Regions from separate parts of the Exiguobacterium sp. H66 genome, predicted to be linked through region 2. Evidence: riboswitches for the same ligand, from Rfam matches in the RefSeq annotation. Region 2 holds a riboswitch; each other region holds the start of a gene.
The links. A riboswitch is a leader RNA that binds a small molecule or an ion and turns the genes downstream of it on or off. The one in region 2 is predicted to bind S-adenosylmethionine.

Region 1 (4,932 bases), on a different contig from region 2:
CGAAACTTTTTTCCCGCCGTGACTCTCTGTGATCGGATACCGCTGAAACAGGATAAAAATCGCAATCCCGTACGCGAGATAAACAAAGGCTGTTATATAGAAGGTAATCGCTGTATTGCCGGCACTGAGCAATAACGCAATCCCCGGCCCGATCGCAGCCGCGACATTGATCATGGCATAACGGATGTTGAAGACGAACAGTCGATTTTTTTCATCCGTCGTGTCACTGATCAGGGCACGGGCGGATGGTTCAAAAATGGAGCGAAACACGCCGTTCAAGGCACTCAAGGTAAAGAACGCCCAAAACGTCTCGACCTGTGCCAAGGCGATGAAGACGAAAACGAAGCCGAGTGTTCCGGTCAGCATCATCGTCCGACGCCCGTAACGGTCAGACAAGGTCCCGCCGATGAAACTCATGACAAGACTCGAGACGGCTGAAATACTGAGGACCCAGCCGACATCGACCGGGCTGAACTTCAGCACCGTCGATAAATAAATCGCAAAGAATGGCATCGTGATGAACGTCCCGAGCCGTGAGAAAAATGTTCCGAGCAGGACGCCGATCGTCAGCGGATGTAACTGTCGTAAACGGTGCACCTAGAATCCCCCTTCAACTAAAAAAATAATGCATTCTTCCATTATATAGGAAGAATGCATCATTCGAGTGAATTATTTGCTGACCGGAACGACGGCCCCTTTATATTCTTTCGTAATCCAATCCTGTGTCTTTTTCTCGTGTAAGATATCGAGCAATGCCGTCACACGCTCGTCTTTTTCATCACCTTCACGCGTGACGATGATGTTGACGTATGGTGAAGACTCATCTTCAAGGGCAATCGTGTCTTCTAACGGGTTCAAACCGTTATCAATCGCGTAGTTCGTGTTGATGAGGACAGCATCGCCTTCATTGTTTTTGTACGCTTGCGGCAAGAGTGACGCTTCGATATTCGTTTTGAACTCAATGTTCTTCGGGTTTTCCGCGATATCGCTAAGCTGAGCATCTGTCGTCTTACCGTCTTTCAACTTAATTAAGCCTTCGTTTTGGAGGAACGTCAAGACACGTCCACGCTCCGCGACGTTTGAGCTCGTCAAGATCGTTGCACCTTTCGGTAACTCGTCAAGCGACTTATATTTTTTTGAGTAGACACCGAGCGGTTCAACGTGGACGCCGCCTGCATTTTCAAATTTATAAGATTTGTTCTCTTTTTCCTGTTGCTCAAGGTACGGAACGTGTTGGAAATAGTTTGCATCGATTTCTTTTTCAGCGAGTGCCTTGTTCGGCAACACATAATCTTGGAACTTTTTGATTTCGAGTTTGTAGCCTTTTGCTTCATACTCTTTTTGAACGTGCTCTAGGATTTCAGCATGGGGAACGTTTGAAGCACCGATGACAAGTGTCTTCGCGTCGTCTCCTGACGACTCTTCCCCGCATGCTGCAAGACTGACTGCTAAGACGGATACTGCTGCTGTACCGACGAATTTTTTCCAAAGTTTCATGAATAATTCCTCCCAAGTTAACTAAAATAGTATTATCGTTTATCGATTGCTTTTACGAGCAGGTCACCAATAATTTGAATGATGAAGACGATGACGAGAATCAACAATGTCGCGATGGCGATGACATCGTTTTGAGAACGCTGGAAACCTTCGATATATGCCATGTCCCCGAGTCCGCCTCCTCCGACTACTCCGGCCATTGCCGTGTAACCGACGAGCGCGACGAGCGTGACGGTGATACCGGAGACGATCGCTGGTAGTGCTTCCGGAATCAACACTTTATAAATGATTTGGAACTTCGTTGCCCCCATCGATTCCGCTGCTTCGATGACACCTTTGTCGACTTCACGCAGTGCCAGTTCGACCATCCGCCCGTAAAACGGTGCCGCCCCAAGAATCAGTGCCGGAAGTGCCGCTGTTGGTCCTAAGAACGATCCGACGATGATGAGCGTCACTGGAATCAATAAAATCAACAATATAATAAACGGAATCGAACGGAAGATGTTGACTAAAAAGCTGAGCACGGAATACAGTGCCCGGTTCTTAAACAATAAGTCTTCATTCGTCGCATACAACAACAGACCAATGATTAAACCGAGTATGAAAGTCGCTAGACCCGCGACGGCTGTCATATAAACGGTACTGCCGGTCGCCGTCCAGACCATTTCCCAATCGAGGTCGTTAAAGAATGTCGTCATCGGTGATCCACCTCCACTTCCACGTCACTCGATTGAAGTTTCGCGATGACCGCTTGTGTTTCATGTGCCGCACCAATCAGTTGGATGAACAACGTTCCGAGTGCACCGTCTTGCGTCTGTCCGACGTTCCCGCCGATGATATTAAATAATAAGGTCGAATCTTTCATGACTTCTGCCAGGATCGGACTTTCTGCTGTCGAACCGACGAATGTCAGCTGGACGATTTTCCCTGTCGGATAGCGCTCACGAAGTTTCGCGAACGTCAACTCGTTTTCTGTAGACGACGTCAGTTGTTTGACGAATTCTTTTGTCATCGCTTGTTTCGGATGCCGGAAGACTTCTGAAACAGGACCCTGTTCGACGATTTTTCCGGCCTCCATGACGGCGACCCGGTGACAGATTTTTTGAATGACGTGCATCTCGTGTGTGATCAAGACGATCGTCAGTTTTAGTTTTTTATTGATGTCGACGAGTAACTCTAAGATCGAGTCCGTCGTTTTCGGATCAAGGGCGCTTGTCGCCTCGTCACATAATAAGACGTCCGGGTTTGATGCCAGTGCGCGGGCAATCCCGACGCGTTGTTTTTGTCCACCGGATAGTTGTGACGGATAAGCGCCTTCGCGGCCGTCGAGTCCGACGAGTTGAATCAGTTCGGCGACGCGTTCTTTCCGGCGTGCTCTCGGATATCCGCCGAGTTCGAGCGGGAACATGATATTTTCTTCGACTGTCCGTGACCAGAGCAAGTTAAAGTGCTGAAAGACCATCGAGACATTTTTCCGGACGCCGCGTAATTCTTTCGGTCGTAACGTCGTCATCTCGACACCGTCAATTTGAATCGAACCGCTTGTCGGTGCTTCTAACATGTTCAGCAGGCGAATCAAGGTTGACTTCCCTGCACCGGAATAACCAATTATTCCGAAAATTTCGCCGCGCTCAATCGTGAGATCGACGTTTGCGACAGCTTCGACTTCGCCGCGCTTCGAGCGATAAATCTTTCCTACATCCTGTAAACGAATCACTACTGTCCCTCCTAAACATAAAAAAAGTGCGCACGTTTTAGAGCAAACGCGCGCACTTTCAGTACACAAAACCATTTGCTCTCATCTTGCAGACGTTCGTCTGCTGGAATTAGCACCACTTCGGAAATAAATTCCGCGGTTGCCGGGTTTCATCGGGCCAGTCCCTCCACCACTCTTGATAAGAGTTATCGGTATTTAGTTGTTTTTAATATATTTTGAATATTAGCAGGGGTTATTTTGCTTGTCAAACAGTTTTTTCAGAAACTTTTTCGAGCAAACTGAAAGCATGCGTTAAATCTTCTTTCAAATCCTCTGCATCTTCAAGTCCGACCGAGATCCGGACGAGACCATCCGTGATGCCGAGTTCCGCCCGACGTTCTGCTGGAATCGATGCATGTGTCATCCGTGCCGGAACGGAAATCAAACTTTCGACCGCCCCTAAGCTTTCAGCAAGCGTGAAGAAGTGTGATGCTTCCACAAGTTTCTCTGCATTTGCAGCTGAACCGACATCAAAGCTGATCATCCCGCCGAAACCAGTCGCTTGTTTTTGCTGGATCGCATGACCGGGATGCGATGCAAGTCCCGGGTAGAAGATGTTCGAGACGACGTCTTGCGCTTGCAGGAAGCTGACAAGTTCATGTGCTGTCTCTTCGATCGCTTCCATCCGGATACCGAGCGTCCGTAATCCACGGACAAGCAAGAAGCTGTCTTGCGGTCCGAGAATTCCACCCGTCGAGTTTTGGATGAAGTGGAGTTCTTCGCCGAGCGTATCATCGTTGACGACGACAAGCCCTGCGACGACGTCCGAATGGCCGCCGATGTATTTCGTTGCACTATGCAGCACGATATCTGCCCCAAGCGCGATTGGTTGTTGCAAGTATGGTGTCGCGAACGTGTTGTCGACGACGAGCTTCAAGTCGTGACGACGCGTGATGGCTGCGATCGCTTCGATGTCCGTCACTTTTAATAACGGGTTCGTCGGTGTCTCGACGTAGAGCATCTTCGTGTTGTCCTGAATCGCCGCTTCCGTCGCGCTGAGATCCGTCGTATCGACGAATGTCACTTCGATGTTGAACTTCGGTAGGACACGTTGCATCAAGCGGAACGTTCCGCCGTAGACGTCGTCCGTCATGACGATGTGGTCGCCAGACTGAAGCAGATTGAAGACAGCATGGATCGCCGCCATTCCTGATCCGAACGCGAATCCACGGACGCCTCCTTCAAGATCGGCAATCAATCGTTCGATGCTCGTCCGCGTCGGGTTTGCTGTGCGCGAGTACTCATACCCGTCTTTTAATTGACCGATTTTTTCTTGCTTATATGTGCTCGTTTGATAGATTGGCGGTGTAACGGCACCCGTTGCCTTGTCTACACCCGTTCCTCCGTGAATCAACGTTGTTTTTTTACGCATGTGTCTCGTCCACCTTTTCAAAGATTTGTTGGCTCAAATACCGTTCTGCACTGTCTGCGAAGACGGTGACAATCGTACTTCCCGGATGGCGCTGGGCGATATCGAGCGCCGCGGCGAGTGCCGCTCCTGCTGAACTGCCGACGAGTAACCCTTCACGTGCCGCCAGTTCATGGACCTTCGTAAAAGCATCCGAATCAGAAATCGTATGAATTTCATCAACTAAATCACGAGAAACGAGACTCGGCCATTTGGCTGTCCCGATTCCTTCTGTTTTATGCGGTCCGGCTGGCCCTCCGTTGAGGACGGA
Region 2 (4,932 bases):
CGTAAATCGGCACCCAGCCGTCCGTCGTGACGAAGATTCGGATTGCTACCACTTTCCGGTCTTCCTGGAGCGTGAAGTAGTGGCGCGTGTTGACGGGAACGGAAATCAAATCACCGGGATTGAGCTCGATGTTGTAATAGCCGACCTCCTCGTCTTTAATCGCAAACACGCCATGGCCGCTGACGATGAAGCGGACCTCGTCATCGGTATGATGGTGTTCTTTTTGGAAGTTGACGAGTAATTCATCGAGATTCGGTGTCGTATCCGACAGTGCGATGATGTCAGCCGTCTGGTAACCGCGACGTTCCGAAACATCTTTAATCTCGTCCGCGAATGTCGTTAAAATCGTCTGTTTGTCGTCATCCGTTAATGTAAAGTTCTCGACGAGGTCGCCCGGTAACTTCGAGACGTCCCATTGTTCATATAAGACGCCGCGTGAAGCAAGGAATGAAGAGACCTCATTTTGATCCGTATACCGTTCGTTTGTCTGTTGGAAAAGTACTGTTGCCATTGTAAATTCCTCCTTTTAATGAATCGCCTGTCGGCACGTTTGTAGTTTTAAGGTGTAACTGAACAAAAACTCGAATGCTTCCAACTGTTTTTTCGCTTCAAAGGCAGTCGGTGCCCAGACGGTGATGCCGTGATTGCGAATCAGGACGACGCCGCTCTCGGCATGTACATGTGCTGCAAAGGCAGCGGCAAGCGTCGGAATGTCGGCATGGTTCGGGATAATCGGCACACGAACTTCCGCATCTTCTTCCCAACGGCCGAGTGCCTTGATGATTTCCTGACCGGCAAACCGAATCTCGCCTTGATCGCCGTACAGTTCCGAAATGACATTATTGTCAATCGTATGGACGTGAAGGGAACACCCGGCAGTCGTTCGGTTGAAGACCTCGACGTGGAGCAATGTTTCGGCAGAGGGACGACCCGTCTGTTCGCCGATCAGTTGACCGGACGCGTCGACATGGACGAAGTCGTCCGGTGTATCCTGCCGTTTGTCCTTCCCGCTTGCCGTCACGAGAAATTCAGTCGGTTGATCGGCTGTCCGGATGGCGAGATTGCCGCTTGTGCCGGGGAACCAGTCGCGTGCTGCAAGTTCCTGTTTGACGGCACGTAATTCTTCATATCGTTTTAAGAAGGTCATGTGTACACCACCTTTGTCTGCAGATGATTCAATATGTCATGAAAGTTTTCAAACGGCGTATACGGGATGCTGTGCTGTTCACATAGCGTGATCAGATAATCCCGTGCATAAACGTGATCCGCCTGCTTAGCCAGTTCAAAATCTGTTACGGAGTCGCCGATCGCGATGATTGTGTCACCGTTCTGCTTCAGCTTCCGGGCGATCGAGGTTTTGCAACAGCCGCATTGATTTGTACAGGCTGCGTCGCAGGCATGCGGCCATTCGATTTGAACCGTCTCCTGTCTGAAGTCACTGCCGTTGCAATAAATCGCTTCGTCCGTCAGTACATCCGCAAGAATCGGCTGGACAAAAAAGTCGATCCCGCCGCTGACGATGGAAAAATCAATCTCGTTTGATTTGGCAAAGGCGAGCAAGGTGTCGAAGCCGGGACGAATGACCGCCCGTTTCATCAAGAAATCAATGTAGTCCTGTTTTTGACTGGACGGAAGCAGCTGAAACATCTGTCCGATGCCGGACTGAATCGAGAGCGACCGGTCGAGCACACCTTGTTTTAACGGTTCAAATTTTTCCGGCGGAGCGAACTCCTGCATCAAGGCGATGATATTATCGTGCTCCGTTACCGTTCCATCAAAGTCACATAAAATCCGGATCGTCATTTCGTGATCCCCCAAGCATCGAGGGCGACACGTAATTCCTCGTGCCGGCGGGCGGCACTTGTCAGTGATTCGCCGGCCAGTGCTGCGTCCAGTGCCTGGCGGAAAGCGATGACTCCGGCCGCAGCACCTTGCGGATGACCGTGGACACCGCCCCCGGCATTGATGACGGAATCGACGCCGAAATCACGAACAAGCTGGGCGACGAGACCCGGGTGGATTCCGGCGGACGGGACCGGGAGAATTGCTTTGGTCTCACCGATTCGGGTCGCTTCGACGGCAATCCCGCGGGCCAGGTCTTTGGCGAGGGCGACATTCCCATATGGCGACGGGAACAGTGTCAAGTCGGCACCGGCAATCCGCGGCAACGTTCCGAGCAGGACCGGGGCAGCAATCCCGTACTCGGGACTGGCGATCAAGGCACCGCTCAACGCCGGATGATTAAAGATCGGGACCGGGATTTCCGGATCGGCTGCCAGTTCCCGCAAGACATCAAGCCCGTATGTAAACGTGTTGAGCAGGAGGGCTGTCGCTCCGGCTTCGACCAGTCGTTTCGCCTGCTCTTTCAAGCGGAAGACCGGACCACTCAACGTAATCGCATAAAGGGCCCGTTTACCGGTCTGTTCATAGTGTGCATCGAGGACTTCCCGTCCGATCCGCGCCCGGTCGAGTGCCGGTGTCAGCGGATTGTCGTATAAAATTTCGTCATCCTTGACGAGATCAATCCCGCCGGCGAGCTGGGCTTCCAGTTGTTCCCGTAAAAAAACGAGGTCCCGTCCGATGACGCCTTTGAAGATGCTCATCAACAGGGGGCGGTCATGGACTTGGATCAACTGGCGGACGCCCTCGATGCCAAATTTAGCACCGGGGAAATCCGGTGTGAACGAAGCGGGAAGCTGAAGATCCGTCAGTTTGATTTGACCGTCGAGTGACAGCTTGCCGAAGACGGTCGTCAAAATCGCCGAAAAGTCCCGTGAGACGTTGTGTTCCGGATAACGGATCGTGACATATCCTTTCCCGTCGTGTTCTTCCGTATGGACGACTTGTCCTTTAAAGGATTCAAGCTGTTGTTGTTCCAAGTGATTCAAATCGGTCCATGAGCCGACCGTCAGACCGAGGGCGATTTGCTCTGCCCGTTTTGGTAACTGATCGGTCACGCCGAGGTGGTAAGTTGCGGTAATGTACGCCATGATCGTCGTCTCTCCCTTGTTAAAAAATACAAAAATGGCCCCTCGTCAATGACAAGAGACCATGAAAAATTGCGCGTGGACTCTTATCTGTCAGCGTGTTAGCTGCAAGAATTAGCACCGTGCCAACTGGTCGGTTGCTGCGACATCATAGGGCTCGTCCCTCCGTCTGCTCTTGATAAGAATTGGATGAAATTGTGAAATCTAATTGCAATTTTTACATGAGATGGACGTGATGTCAAATAATTTTTTGAAAATTTATTTTTTTTGAAATCAACTTCTATAGATGGCGGTCTTTTAAATGGTTTTTCACTAAAAATTGGAATTGACAGATGATTTAAGACGGGCGTAATATTCGAATCAACATCGAACACCACAACCACATATGACTCTTATCGTGAGTTGGCAGAGGGAATTGGCCCGAAGACGCCGCAGCAACCGACCATCCGGCACGGTGCTACATCCAACAGACATTCGTCTGAGAGATAAGAGGACGGATGATACCCCGCGCCTCTTTTCTATGACGAAAAGCGGCGTTTTTTTGTGTAGAAATGAAGGGGGAAGCAAGATGGCATATCAAGCATTTACAGAACAGGACGCCATTAAACGTGTCCGGGAACTCGGACTCATCGGACAGGAAGAAGCGACGGCAGAAGAAATCGGCGACGGGAACTTGAACTTAGTCTTTCGGATTCAGGCAGGGAAAGAACGTTTGATCTTGAAGCAGGCATTACCTTATGCAAAAGTCGTCGGGGAAAGCTGGCCCTTGTCACTCGAGCGGGCCTGGATCGAACAGTTGGCACTGAAGGAATTCGCAAAATACGCGACGCCATTCGTTCCACGGGTCTTTCATGCCAGTCATGAAGAAGCGTATACAGTGATGGAGGACTTGTCGCACCTGCAAATCGTTCGGATGGGATTGCTCGCAGGCGAAACGTATCCGCTCCTTGCAGAGCATGTCGGTTCATACTTGGCACGGACGTTATTTTTCACGTCAGATTTTGCGCTCGGTCCAGTCGGAAAAAAACAGGTCGCACGTGACTATTACAACCCGGATTTATGCGACATCACGGAAAAGTTAATCTTTACGGATCCGTTTTACGACGCGGAAACAAACAACATCGAGAGCGGCTTGGAAACAGACGTACAGCAGCTCTGGCAGGACGAAAAACTGAAGAGGGAAGTGGCGAAGCTCGAAACGTTGTTCATCACGAAAGGGGAAGCCTTATTACACGGGGATTTACATACAGGAAGCATTTTTGCTTCCGCGGGCGAAACGAAAATCATCGATCCGGAGTTCGCTTTTTACGGACCGTTCGGGTTTGATGTCGGTCAGTTCATTGCCCACCTCTGCTTTGCGGCGTATCCGAACTATGCTGAGTTGCGGGAGACGCGGGTGAAGGATATCGATACGTTCTGGCTGACGTTTGCTTCGACGTTCACGGCACTTTGGGAACGGGAAGCCGTCGAACCTTTCCGGACGGTACCCGGGCTTGTCGATGATGTCCTCAGTACAATTCTCCAAGACGCGCTTGGTTTCGCCGGTTGTGAACTGATCCGGCGGACGATTGGTTTGGCACCGGTCGCTGATTTGGAACAAATTCCGGATGCGGCGACGCGCCTTGAACGGAAACGTCATGCCCTACGCCTCGGGACGGCATTGATTAAACGGCGCGGCGAATGTAAGACGTTTACGGACCTCCGGAATTTCGACGTGACGGAGGAATTGAGCCGATGAGCGAGTTTATCCGTAGTGTCATCTATGAGCGGGCGTGCTTAAAAATCCTTGACCAGACCCGTCTTCCGCAAGAAGAACGGTACGAAGTCATTCATGATTTGGCGCAAGCGGTCGAGGCGATTAAACAACTTCGTGTCCGGGGGGCGCCGGCAATCAGTCTGTTTGGTGGTTTCGTCCTCGTGCAGGAAGCGTTTCGGACGACGGGAT
Region 3 (4,932 bases), on a different contig from region 2:
TCGTACTCGGGATGATTGTCTTCGGTTCAGTCGTACAGACGGCAGGTCTTGTCTGGGCGCTTGCTGATATTTTCATGGGCTTGATGGCAGTCGTCAACTTGTATGCGATTTTCCGCTTATCTAAAATCGCGAAACTCGCACTGGATGATTACCTCGAACAACGAAAAGCCGGAAAAGATCCGCGCTTTTATGCGAATTCGATTCCGAACTTACCAGGTAAAGAATCTCTTGAGGCTTGGGAAACGGACGAATCAAAAGAAAAAGCGATTTAATCAAAAAAGAACCGGCATTTTGCTGGTTCTTTTTGCATGTAGACAACGTGCTATCAGAAGGTGAGAGCGTTTTTTTTCGTTGCTTTTTAGTACGCAGATTCTAAAAAAATTACTAAAGCATCGAAAAAATGGGAATAGCTATTAAAGAAACGAAGAGAGGAGAGGGAGGATGGAAAACGTACATTACGTTCGTGTCGCGGATGCCGTTTGGGATTCGTTTGGTGACGACCCGCATATCATCATGGACTGGATTCTTTTTATCCATGAGACGCAGCCGGATTATGAACAGCTATTTGCTCTGGAAGACACGGCAGCCCTCTATCACTTGATGAATCAAATCGATATCTATATCGATCAAGAGACCCATTACAACTTAGGTCGAGCGATTGTCGGTGAAGAGTTGATTGTCAACGAAACACAAGCAGCAATTGTCGGGATTCTCCCTCTTCCGTTAATCATCATCTCAGCAGAAGTCATGCGAAATTTTGATCGTCGGTCACTAGAGACGATTTATGATGAAGCGGGGCAACATGGAGAATTCGACGACGTGTGGGAACAGTTTGCTGATTTACGCGCATACTTCAGCAAGGCTGAAACGACAGAAGAGACGATTCTTATTTATTACGCTTAAAAAAAGACTGCTACGGGATAGGTCCCGTCAGCAGTCTTTCGTGTATCGGTCAATGGATTAAAAGTCAATTTCGTCAGGGTCCGGTCCGAGGCGGACTTCTGTCGCGAGACGGTCAATTTTTTCGAGGTCGTCTGCATCGAGTTGGAAATCAAACACATCGAAGTTTTCAGCAATCCGTTCTGGTGTGACTGATTTCGGAAGCGCAACGATTCCGTTATCGAGGTGCCAACGTAGAACGACTTGTGATGGGCTCTTACCATGTTTTTCAGCAATCTCTTTGAAATCATTGATTTCAAGGAACTTACCTTGCATGAGTGGGCTCCATGCTTCGACTTGAATGCTGTGATCCTGCAAGTATTCATGCAATTCATGCTGTGGAAGTTGTGGGTGAAGCTCGACTTGGTTAATCATCGGCGTCATGAGTCCTTCTTCAGCAAGCGTATCGAGATGATGTTCTTTAAAGTTCGAAACACCAATTGCTTTAATTTTACCTGCTTCGTACAGCTCGACCATGGCTTTCCATGCTTCGACATAACCTTCGACAGGCCAGTGAATGAGATAAAGATCGAGATAATCTGTTTCTAGTCGCTCAAGTGACTCAGCGAAAGCCTCTTTCGTCCGTCCGGCACGAATGTCATCGTTCCAAACTTTAGACGTCAAGAAGAGTTCTTCACGTTTCACGCCGCTTTCTTTGATTCCTTTTGCGACACCACGTTCGTTTTTGTAGACGGCAGCCGTATCGATATGACGGTAACCGACGCGAAGTGCTTCTGCGACGGCAGCCGGTGCTTCCGTCTCTTCATCGACTTGCCAGACACCGAACCCGATCTGTGGAATCGTGATACCATTTGAAAGTTTTGCGTATTGCATGTATATACTCCTCCTTCAATGAAACTAGAATATGGATTTGCCTGTTCAGTTTAGCATGAACTTAGCGGAACATCTGTTTTGATGCTCATAAGCAGGGAATATAGACTGGGAAAGAGAAGAAAGTCTACTGATGCATAAACGAAGAGAGGTGTAATATCATGGTGAAATCGATTAAAAAAGTACCAAAAGGAGTCTGGACAAGCATCGCAGCACTATTAGGTGCTCAAGCCACGTTCCTCTTCCTTGGTGCCCGCAAGACAGGACGCAATCCGTGGGTATGGGGTGGAGCAGGACTCGTTCAATTTCCGCTTCCGGCGATTGCCTATTTCATTTTGAATCGTCAAGAAAAACAGAAATAAAGTGAACCCCCCGTCGCAGACGAAGCGACGGGGGTTGTTTGTTTTACGACATGTTGTTTTTCTGTGCGGCATCGCTCTTCCGGCGTGGGAAGCCGAAGAAGATTGCCAGTGATCCACAAACGAACAGTAAAAATGGATAGAACAAATAAGGAATCAGTTCGGGTGACGCCGTTTTCGTCAATTCAGCGGCAATCAAAAGTTGCGCTCCGTACGGGATGATTCCTTGAACACCACAGGAAAAGAGGTCGAGGATACTGGCTGACTTTTTCCGGTCGATGTCATACGTATCCGCGATTTCAGCAGCGAGCGGACCGGCGACAAGAATCGAAATCGTATTATTTGCTGTTGCGAGATTCGTTGCACTGACGAGGGCAGCCATACTGAACTCAGCTCCCCGGCGTTTCGAAATCTTTCGTGTCAGCGTTTCTTTGAGATAAGCAATTCCACCGTTATAGGTGATCAGGCTGACGAGTCCACCCATCAGCAACGTCAAGATTGAGATTTCTGCCATCCCCATCAATCCGTCAGACATCGCGAGGACAAACCCACTTACTCCGAAACTACCGTCGATCATTCCGATGATGCCTGTCAATAACGTCCCGCCGAGTAAGACGAGAATGACGTTGACACCAAAGAGGGCGAGCACGATGACGGAAAGATACGGAATCAGCTTATAAAATTCAAATGCTTTCGCTTCGACGACATCTCCGGAACCTGACACGAAAGCGAGTAAGATGACAGTGATGACGGCAGCAGGCAAGACGATTAAAAAGTTCGTTCTGAATTTATCACGCATGTTCGTTTTTTGTGTCCGGACAGCGGCGATTGTCGTATCTGAGATAAACGATAAGTTATCACCGAACATTGCTCCACCGACGACGGCAGCAGCGGCGAGTGCGACATTGACGCCCGTCGCGTCATGAATCCCGAGTGCGATCGGTGCAAGGGCAGCGATTGTGCCGGTCGAAGTTCCCATCGCCATCGAGATGAAAGCGGCAATGATGAACAATCCACTCATTAAAAGAGACTGGGGTAGGAAACTGAGTGCAGCGTTGACGGTCGCATCAATGGCTCCGATTGCATTCGCTGTTCCAGAAAATGTGCCGGCGAGTAAAAAGATGAAGACCATGATCATGATGTCCGGATTTCCGGCACCGCGGGCAATCCGCTCGACGGTCTGGTTGATGTCTCCCTTAGATGTCGCAGCAGCAAAAATCAAGGCGATTAAAGCTGCAATTAAAATTGGGAATTTGTAAAAGTCGTTATAGAAGATTCCTGCACCGATGAATAATACAAGGAAAACGAACAAGGGCAACAACGCCCATTTGTTCGGCGTAACCGTTTCGTTCATGTGAATCACTCCATTTCTTCAGCATACAAAAAAAGACCCCTTCGCAAGAAAGAAGGAGGTCTTTACTGAAAAAGACGCTCTTCTTATCTCTCAAGCCATAGCTTGCTGGATTTGGCACAGTACGAATCAATCGTCCGCTGCCGAAACATCATTGGGCCAGTCCCTCCGTTTCTCGCGATAAAAAGAAGTCATTTAGTTGTTTAGTCGTTGTTTAAAACACGTTTATTACCCTAACGTATCTTTTAATGCTTGTCAACTGTACCTTACTGCAGTGCTTGTTTGAGCGTCGTCACGTTTTCGTTCATCAAATCAAAGTACGATTTATCTTGTTGATCTTTTGCGACGGACTCGAGGTTATGAATCGTAATCGATTCGGCACCGATTTCTTTTTGGATGACACGGGCGACCTTTGGCGACACCGTCTCTTCGAAGGCGATATAGTTTAAGTCATGCATCTCTGCTTCCTTGACGATGGCAGCCAGCTGTTTTTGGGACGGTTCGTCAGACGGCGAGATACCGGCAATCGGCAGTTGCGTGAAACCGTAACGTTCCGCCAAGTACCCGTATGCGGCATGCGTGACGAGAAGCTCCTTTTTCGAACCGGAGTCAACAGCTTTTTGTAAATTTTGGTCGAGTTCATCTGCTTGTTTGTTAAAGAGTGCGAGGTTTTTATCAAACGTTTCCTTCCGGTCAGGTGCTTCCTTTGCTAACGCGGTCGTAATCGAGTCAGCCATTTTCTTGGCGTTGTTCGGGTCGAGCCAAACATGCGGATCGTATTGTCCATGATCGTGCGACTCTTCTTCAGCCTCGTGATCATCATGGTCATCGTGTGCGTCTTCTTCGTGCGTATGAAGCGAAGCGGAAGCCTCGAGTAAGTCGATATTTTTACTTGTCTCGACAAAACGAATGGAATTACCGGCTAAACTTTCCTTAATCTTTTCAGAGTACGGCTCAAGGGTTGTGCCGGTAAGTAAAAATAGATCGCCTTTCGCAATCGTCGTCAATTGCTTCGGAGTCGGCTCATACGAATGCGGGTCGGCGCCAGGGGGAACGATTAATTCGACCTGGACGTCTGTGCCGCCGATTTCTTTTGCAATTGCCGCAGTCGCGAATGTCGACGTATAAATTTGCAATTTACCGTCTTCTTCTGAATTTGAAGTCGATGAGCCGCATGCGGCGAGCAGACTGGCAGTTACTGTCGCGATGGTTAACGCTGGAATGATTTTTTTCATATGTGAACCCTCCAAGATAATTAAAACGTAATTGTTCCGATTTGGACTTTCTAACTATATCCGACGGAAATTAAAGCGTCAAGTCGGAATGTTGTGAAGTTCTAGTTCAAAATAAATCGGGTAAGAGAAGAATAGAAGTGAAATCGGAATGAGCCTTGGAGGTGATGAGGTGAAACGTGAAACAGCATGGTTGATGGGTGGCGCCGCTATTTTGACG
Region 4 (4,932 bases), on a different contig from region 2:
GACGAGGTAGACCGTGACACCGTGCCGGTCGATGAGCTCACCGAGCATCGTTGCATATTTTTCAGGAATGAGCGGTAAGAAAGGCGAACCGAAGCATGTCGAGAATGTCGCTTCCGGTTCTGTTACGCCACGCTCTGTCCCGGCTAACTTCGATGTATACCCGGATAAGAAGTGATACATCGCTTGCTCCTTCGTCAACTTACTGATTGGCGGCAGGACGCCGTAAGCATCAGCTGTTAAAAAGACAATCGTTTTCGGATGTCCGGCGCGTGATGGTACTGCAATATTATCAATCGCTGTAATCGGATAAGCGGCCCGTGTGTTTTCCGTTTTCGACGTATCATCATAGTCAGGAATTCGTGCATCATCGAGGACGACGTTTTCGAGGACAGTGCCAAAACGAATCGCATCAAAGATTTGTGGTTCTTTTTCGCGCGATAGGTTGACCGTTTTTGCGTAACAGCCACCTTCGATATTGAAGACGCCGTCGTTGGACCACCCGTGCTCATCGTCACCAATCAATTGACGACTGTCGTCAGCAGACAGTGTGGTCTTACCAGTACCGGATAATCCGAAGAATAAAGCGACGTCACCCTCATGACCGACGTTAGCCGAGCAATGCATCGATAAGACGTCTCGTTGAGGTAAAAGGTAGTTCATGACAGAGAAAATCGATTTTTTGATTTCGCCCGCATATTCCGTTCCACCGATTAAGACAATCCGATGTTCGAATGACATGGCGATGAACGTTTCGGAATTCGTTCCATCGACTTTCGGATCTGCTTTGAAGTGAGGCGCATAAATAACCGTGAAAGGCTCAAAAGCAGCTTCTGTCGGATATTCACGCAAAAATAGTTGTTTTGCAAACAAATTATGCCAAGCATATTGTGTCACGATCCGAACCGGAAGGGTAAAATGAGTGTCTGCACCAGCAGCAGCTTCTGTGTAGTAGAGCTGATCTGCTTCATTCATGTAGCGAAGAACTTTTTGTAAAAGTTGCTCGAAGTTGTCTGCTTCCATCGGTTGATTGACATGGCCCCAATCGATATGTGACTCGCATGACTGATCGCGAACAATGAACTTGTCTTTAGGTGAACGACCTGTAAATTTCCCCGTTTCTACAGACAGAGCGCCATTTTCAGCAAGAACCCCTTCTTCGTTACGAATTGCATGTTCGACTAGCTCAGCAACAGATAGTTGTTTGAACACATGCTCCTTCTTGAGTAGCTCTTCGATATTCAGGACCGTCATCGGCATCCTGACCCCACCTTTCCCCTACGTTGGTTTAGCTCTGGCATTTAGTATGACACATTTATTATATATGACATACTAAAGGATGAGCAATCCTTTTTTAGCGCTGATTTCTATTTTTCTGGAAACGCTTTCAGCATTAACAGTTTAACATCTCTTCGGGAAAGTTTCGACTAGAAATTAAAACGTAGCTTGACAGAGTGGTCACAACTTTATATCATGTAATTCGTAACGGATACTCTTATTCTGAGCAGGTGGAGGGAACAAGGCCCGAAGAAACCCGGCAACCGTCCTACATTAAGAATTCTATTAATGAAGGAAAAGGTGCTCTCCTGAAGCGAAGTAAACACTTCGAACGATAAGAGGGTAAAGGAAGAACGCACAACCTTTCCCTGACCATTTTTTGGACATGGAGAGGTTTTTTTCATTTTACCGTCCCACTCAACTAGGGGAAATGAGTACACCGTCAAATTCTTTTTTGGGAGGGTCAAACATGACAAACCTTAATCGCCGGCTATTTACGTCGGAGTCAGTTACTGAAGGTCACCCGGATAAAATCTGTGACCAAATCTCGGATTCTATCTTAGATGCAATCCTCGCAGCCGATCCGAATGCTCGTGTCGCTGCTGAAACATCTGTCACGACAGGACTTGTCCTCGTCGCAGGTGAAATCACGACATCGACTTATGTCGATATCCCGAAAGTCGTTCGCGAAACAATTCGTGAGATTGGCTATACACGCGCTAAATATGGTTTCGATGCAGACACTTGTGCTGTATTGACTTCAATCGATGAGCAATCAGCAGATATCGCTCTCGGTGTTGACCAAGCGCTTGAAGCACGCGAAGGTAGCATGTCAGATGAAGAAATCGATGCAATCGGTGCAGGGGACCAAGGTCTCATGTTCGGTTATGCAACGAAAGAAACGCCTGAATTGATGCCACTTCCGATTTCACTTTCACACAAACTTGCTCGTCGTCTCGCAGAAGTCCGTAAAACTGGACAACTTGACTACCTCCGTCCGGATGGTAAGACGCAAGTAACTGTAGAATACAATGAGAATAACGAACCGGTTCGTGTCGATACAATCGTCATCTCAACACAACATGCAGAAGAAGTGACGCTTGAGCAAATCCAAGCAGACCTGAAAGAGCATGTCATCGCACCTGTGATTCCATCAGAATACATCGATGCGGAAACAAAGTTCTTCATTAACCCGACAGGCCGCTTCGTAATCGGTGGACCACAAGGTGATGCAGGATTAACTGGACGTAAAATCATCGTTGATACGTATGGTGGATATGCACGTCATGGCGGCGGCGCATTCTCTGGTAAAGATCCAACAAAAGTTGACCGTTCTGCAGCATATGCAGCACGTTACGTCGCGAAAAACCTCGTAGCTGCTGGTCTTGCAGATAAAGCAGAAGTTCAACTTGCGTACGCGATTGGTGTCGCGCACCCAGTATCGATTGCAGTTGATACGTTTGGAACAGGTAAACTTCCAGAAGCACAACTCGTCGAACTCGTTGCTGAAAACTTCGATCTTCGCCCAGCAGGGATCATCAACATGCTTGATCTCCGCCGTCCGATTTATCGTCAGACAGCAGCTTATGGTCATTTCGGTCGTACAGATATCGAATTACCATGGGAGCAAACAGATAAAGCAGCAATTCTTGAAGAACAAGCGAAACGATTCGCTTAATTTTCAGTTCAGAAGCAGACTCGCATGAGTTTGTTTCTGAACTTTTTTTGTTTGTCTCGAACTTTGCAGGGAAACGAATGATTTTTCTAGAAAAGGGTAAAAGAACATGTACCGGTAAACGGAAAAAAGGGGGAGTCCGATATGGAGATACGCGAAGCAATTCCTACTGATGCGGCACGCATTCATGATATTGCCATTACCTCTTGGATGGATACGTACGAAGAGATTTATTCGGAAAGCTCGAAAGCCCATTTCGTACAAGAGGCGTATCCGCAAGAAAAAGTCGTTCGAGCAATTCGGACGGCGGAGGAAGCGCGGGGAGAATATTTCAATGTCGCCATTATCGAGGAAGAAATCGTCGGTTTCATCCATGCGATCGATGTTGACGGCACGTGGGAAATCGTTCGCTTGTATGTACTACCGAAATATCAACAAAATGGGATTGGACGAAAGTTGATTCGTGAACTTGAACACCAAGGTGCTTCCCCGATTGAAGTCTACGTTGAATCACGAAACTATAAAGCGCGCCAGTTTCTAGTCTCTTTCGGTTTTAGAGAAGAAAGTGAAACGACTGAAGAAATTTTCGGTCAAGTGGAACCTGTGACACGCTTAAAACGTATATATGAATGAAAATCCGACTTAAGATGGTTTTTGACATCAAGATGTAAACGTTATAATACAGAGATACTTGTATGAAGAGGTGAGTTTGTGGAAGATCAAGCAACAGGGATTATCGTACTCGTCTATCCCCTTCAACTGCGAGCGACGCCGAGCGATGCATTAATTCGAGTCCTTGAAAAGGATTATGAAGTGTTACGTGTAGACGCACCGCGCCGGATATCGCTTGAGGAACATCAACAACTGCTGAAGGATGCTTTACGAGAAGCCGGAAAACGAAAGTTACCGATTCATATCATCGCCTGCAGCATGGGCGCACTCGTCGTCAACCGGCTACTGCAGGAATATGAATTGCCGATTGCGAGTTTGTCGTATATTTCGCCGTTATTTGATTGGCATAATTCAAAACAACTCGGTGGCGTCAAACAAGTATTTGCAAGTGCATTCGATCGTTTTCGACCGGATGCGCCACTCGGGATGTTGCCGTTTGGTCAAAATAGTGAGGATACGGCACGTCTCGGTGAGTTGACATATGCACAGTACCGGGAGATTGAAGAAGAAATCGTCTTACATGATGAAGAGCGGAAGAAACTACCGCGAGTCAACCTCGCTTGTTTTTATGCACCGGACGATCAATTCGCGGACGTAAAATATACGTTAGAGATTTGCCGGAAAATGGGTGGCGATCAAATCTATCTTCAACGGCTCCATGGATTTCCGCATTTCAGCTTTGAACGTCTCAATACGCGGTTCGCTGAAAAATTATTGCTTTTTTTGAAGATGGTTGAGGAATGACAAAAAAGACGCTGTCGTGCTGACAGCGTCTTTTGCTATTAATCGAGTGTTTGCTTTTTTAATTTTTTTTCGATGGCGATGATGAAAGGTGGATTGTTTTGTTGATTGAGAAAACGATACTGTAAGACGGCGTAGTCTTGCTGCGAAAGACTTTCGACATAATCGAGAACAGCATCCCGTTCACGTCTTCCTTCTACATGTCCATGATAGATGACGAGGACGATTAAACCGCCGGGTACGAGGACAGGTAACAAAGCACCTAGCGCTTCTAACGTATCTTCACCGGTCGTCGTGACGGACTTGTCACTTCCTGGTAAATAACCAAGGTTGAAAACGCCCGCTCGAATCGGACGGGCTTCATTAACGAGGCGTGCGCCAACATGAATATGACTTTCGTGGTAGAGATCGACCCACTCTTTGACGTGAGCGGTTTCTAGACGACGTTTCGTTTCTTCAATCGCTTGTTCTTGTACATCGAAGGCGATGACACGACCGTCTGGTCCGACTTGCTCCGCAAGAAACAAGGTATCGTGACCATTTCCGGCAGTCATATCGACGACACAGTC

Region 1: it holds a riboswitch for S-adenosylmethionine, as region 2 does, so the genes downstream of both, KNP88_RS03915 (methionine ABC transporter ATP-binding protein) here and KNP88_RS12400 (2,3-diketo-5-methylthiopentyl-1-phosphate enolase) in region 2, are expected to answer to the same signal.
Region 3: it holds a riboswitch for S-adenosylmethionine, as region 2 does, so the genes downstream of both, KNP88_RS09135 (Na+/H+ antiporter NhaC family protein) here and KNP88_RS12400 (2,3-diketo-5-methylthiopentyl-1-phosphate enolase) in region 2, are expected to answer to the same signal.
Region 4: it holds a riboswitch for S-adenosylmethionine, as region 2 does, so the genes downstream of both, metK (methionine adenosyltransferase) here and KNP88_RS12400 (2,3-diketo-5-methylthiopentyl-1-phosphate enolase) in region 2, are expected to answer to the same signal.

What each region holds. Positions count from the first base shown of each region.
Region 1 is NZ_JACSMQ010000002.1:112,848-117,779, forward strand. Features, by position in the region: gene KNP88_RS03900 (MDR family MFS transporter) at 1-597, opposite strand, end outside; gene KNP88_RS03905 (MetQ/NlpA family ABC transporter substrate-binding protein) at 670-1,497, opposite strand; gene KNP88_RS03910 (methionine ABC transporter permease) at 1,530-2,195, opposite strand; gene KNP88_RS03915 (methionine ABC transporter ATP-binding protein) at 2,192-3,214, opposite strand; SAM riboswitch class I at 3,293-3,399, opposite strand; gene KNP88_RS03920 (bifunctional cystathionine gamma-lyase/homocysteine desulfhydrase) at 3,459-4,625, opposite strand; gene KNP88_RS03925 (PLP-dependent cysteine synthase family protein) at 4,618-4,932, opposite strand, start outside.
Region 2 is NZ_JACSMQ010000007.1:151,088-156,019, forward strand. Features, by position in the region: gene KNP88_RS12385 (1,2-dihydroxy-3-keto-5-methylthiopentene dioxygenase) at 1-511, opposite strand, end outside; gene KNP88_RS12390 (methylthioribulose 1-phosphate dehydratase) at 527-1,147, opposite strand; gene KNP88_RS12395 (2-hydroxy-3-keto-5-methylthiopentenyl-1-phosphate phosphatase) at 1,144-1,803, opposite strand; gene KNP88_RS12400 (2,3-diketo-5-methylthiopentyl-1-phosphate enolase) at 1,800-2,990, opposite strand; SAM riboswitch class I at 3,071-3,172, opposite strand; SAM riboswitch class I at 3,377-3,479, shown strand; gene mtnK (S-methyl-5-thioribose kinase) at 3,556-4,725, shown strand; gene mtnA (S-methyl-5-thioribose-1-phosphate isomerase) at 4,722-4,932, shown strand, end outside.
Region 3 is NZ_JACSMQ010000004.1:245,636-250,567, forward strand. Features, by position in the region: gene KNP88_RS09115 (alanine/glycine:cation symporter family protein) at 1-272, shown strand, start outside; gene KNP88_RS09120 (hypothetical protein) at 442-903, shown strand; gene KNP88_RS09125 (aldo/keto reductase) at 961-1,773, opposite strand; gene KNP88_RS09130 (hypothetical protein) at 1,932-2,132, shown strand; gene KNP88_RS09135 (Na+/H+ antiporter NhaC family protein) at 2,176-3,483, opposite strand; SAM riboswitch class I at 3,564-3,667, opposite strand; gene KNP88_RS09140 (metal ABC transporter solute-binding protein, Zn/Mn family) at 3,747-4,715, opposite strand; gene KNP88_RS09145 (alpha/beta hydrolase) at 4,885-4,932, shown strand, end outside.
Region 4 is NZ_JACSMQ010000002.1:57,450-62,381, reverse strand. Features, by position in the region: gene pckA (phosphoenolpyruvate carboxykinase (ATP)) at 1-1,257, opposite strand, end outside; SAM riboswitch class I at 1,490-1,616, shown strand; gene metK (methionine adenosyltransferase) at 1,745-2,953, shown strand; gene KNP88_RS03625 (GNAT family N-acetyltransferase) at 3,095-3,583, shown strand; gene KNP88_RS03620 (alpha/beta fold hydrolase) at 3,662-4,366, shown strand; gene mnmM (tRNA 5-(aminomethyl)-2-thiouridylate-methyltransferase MnmM) at 4,405-4,932, opposite strand, start outside.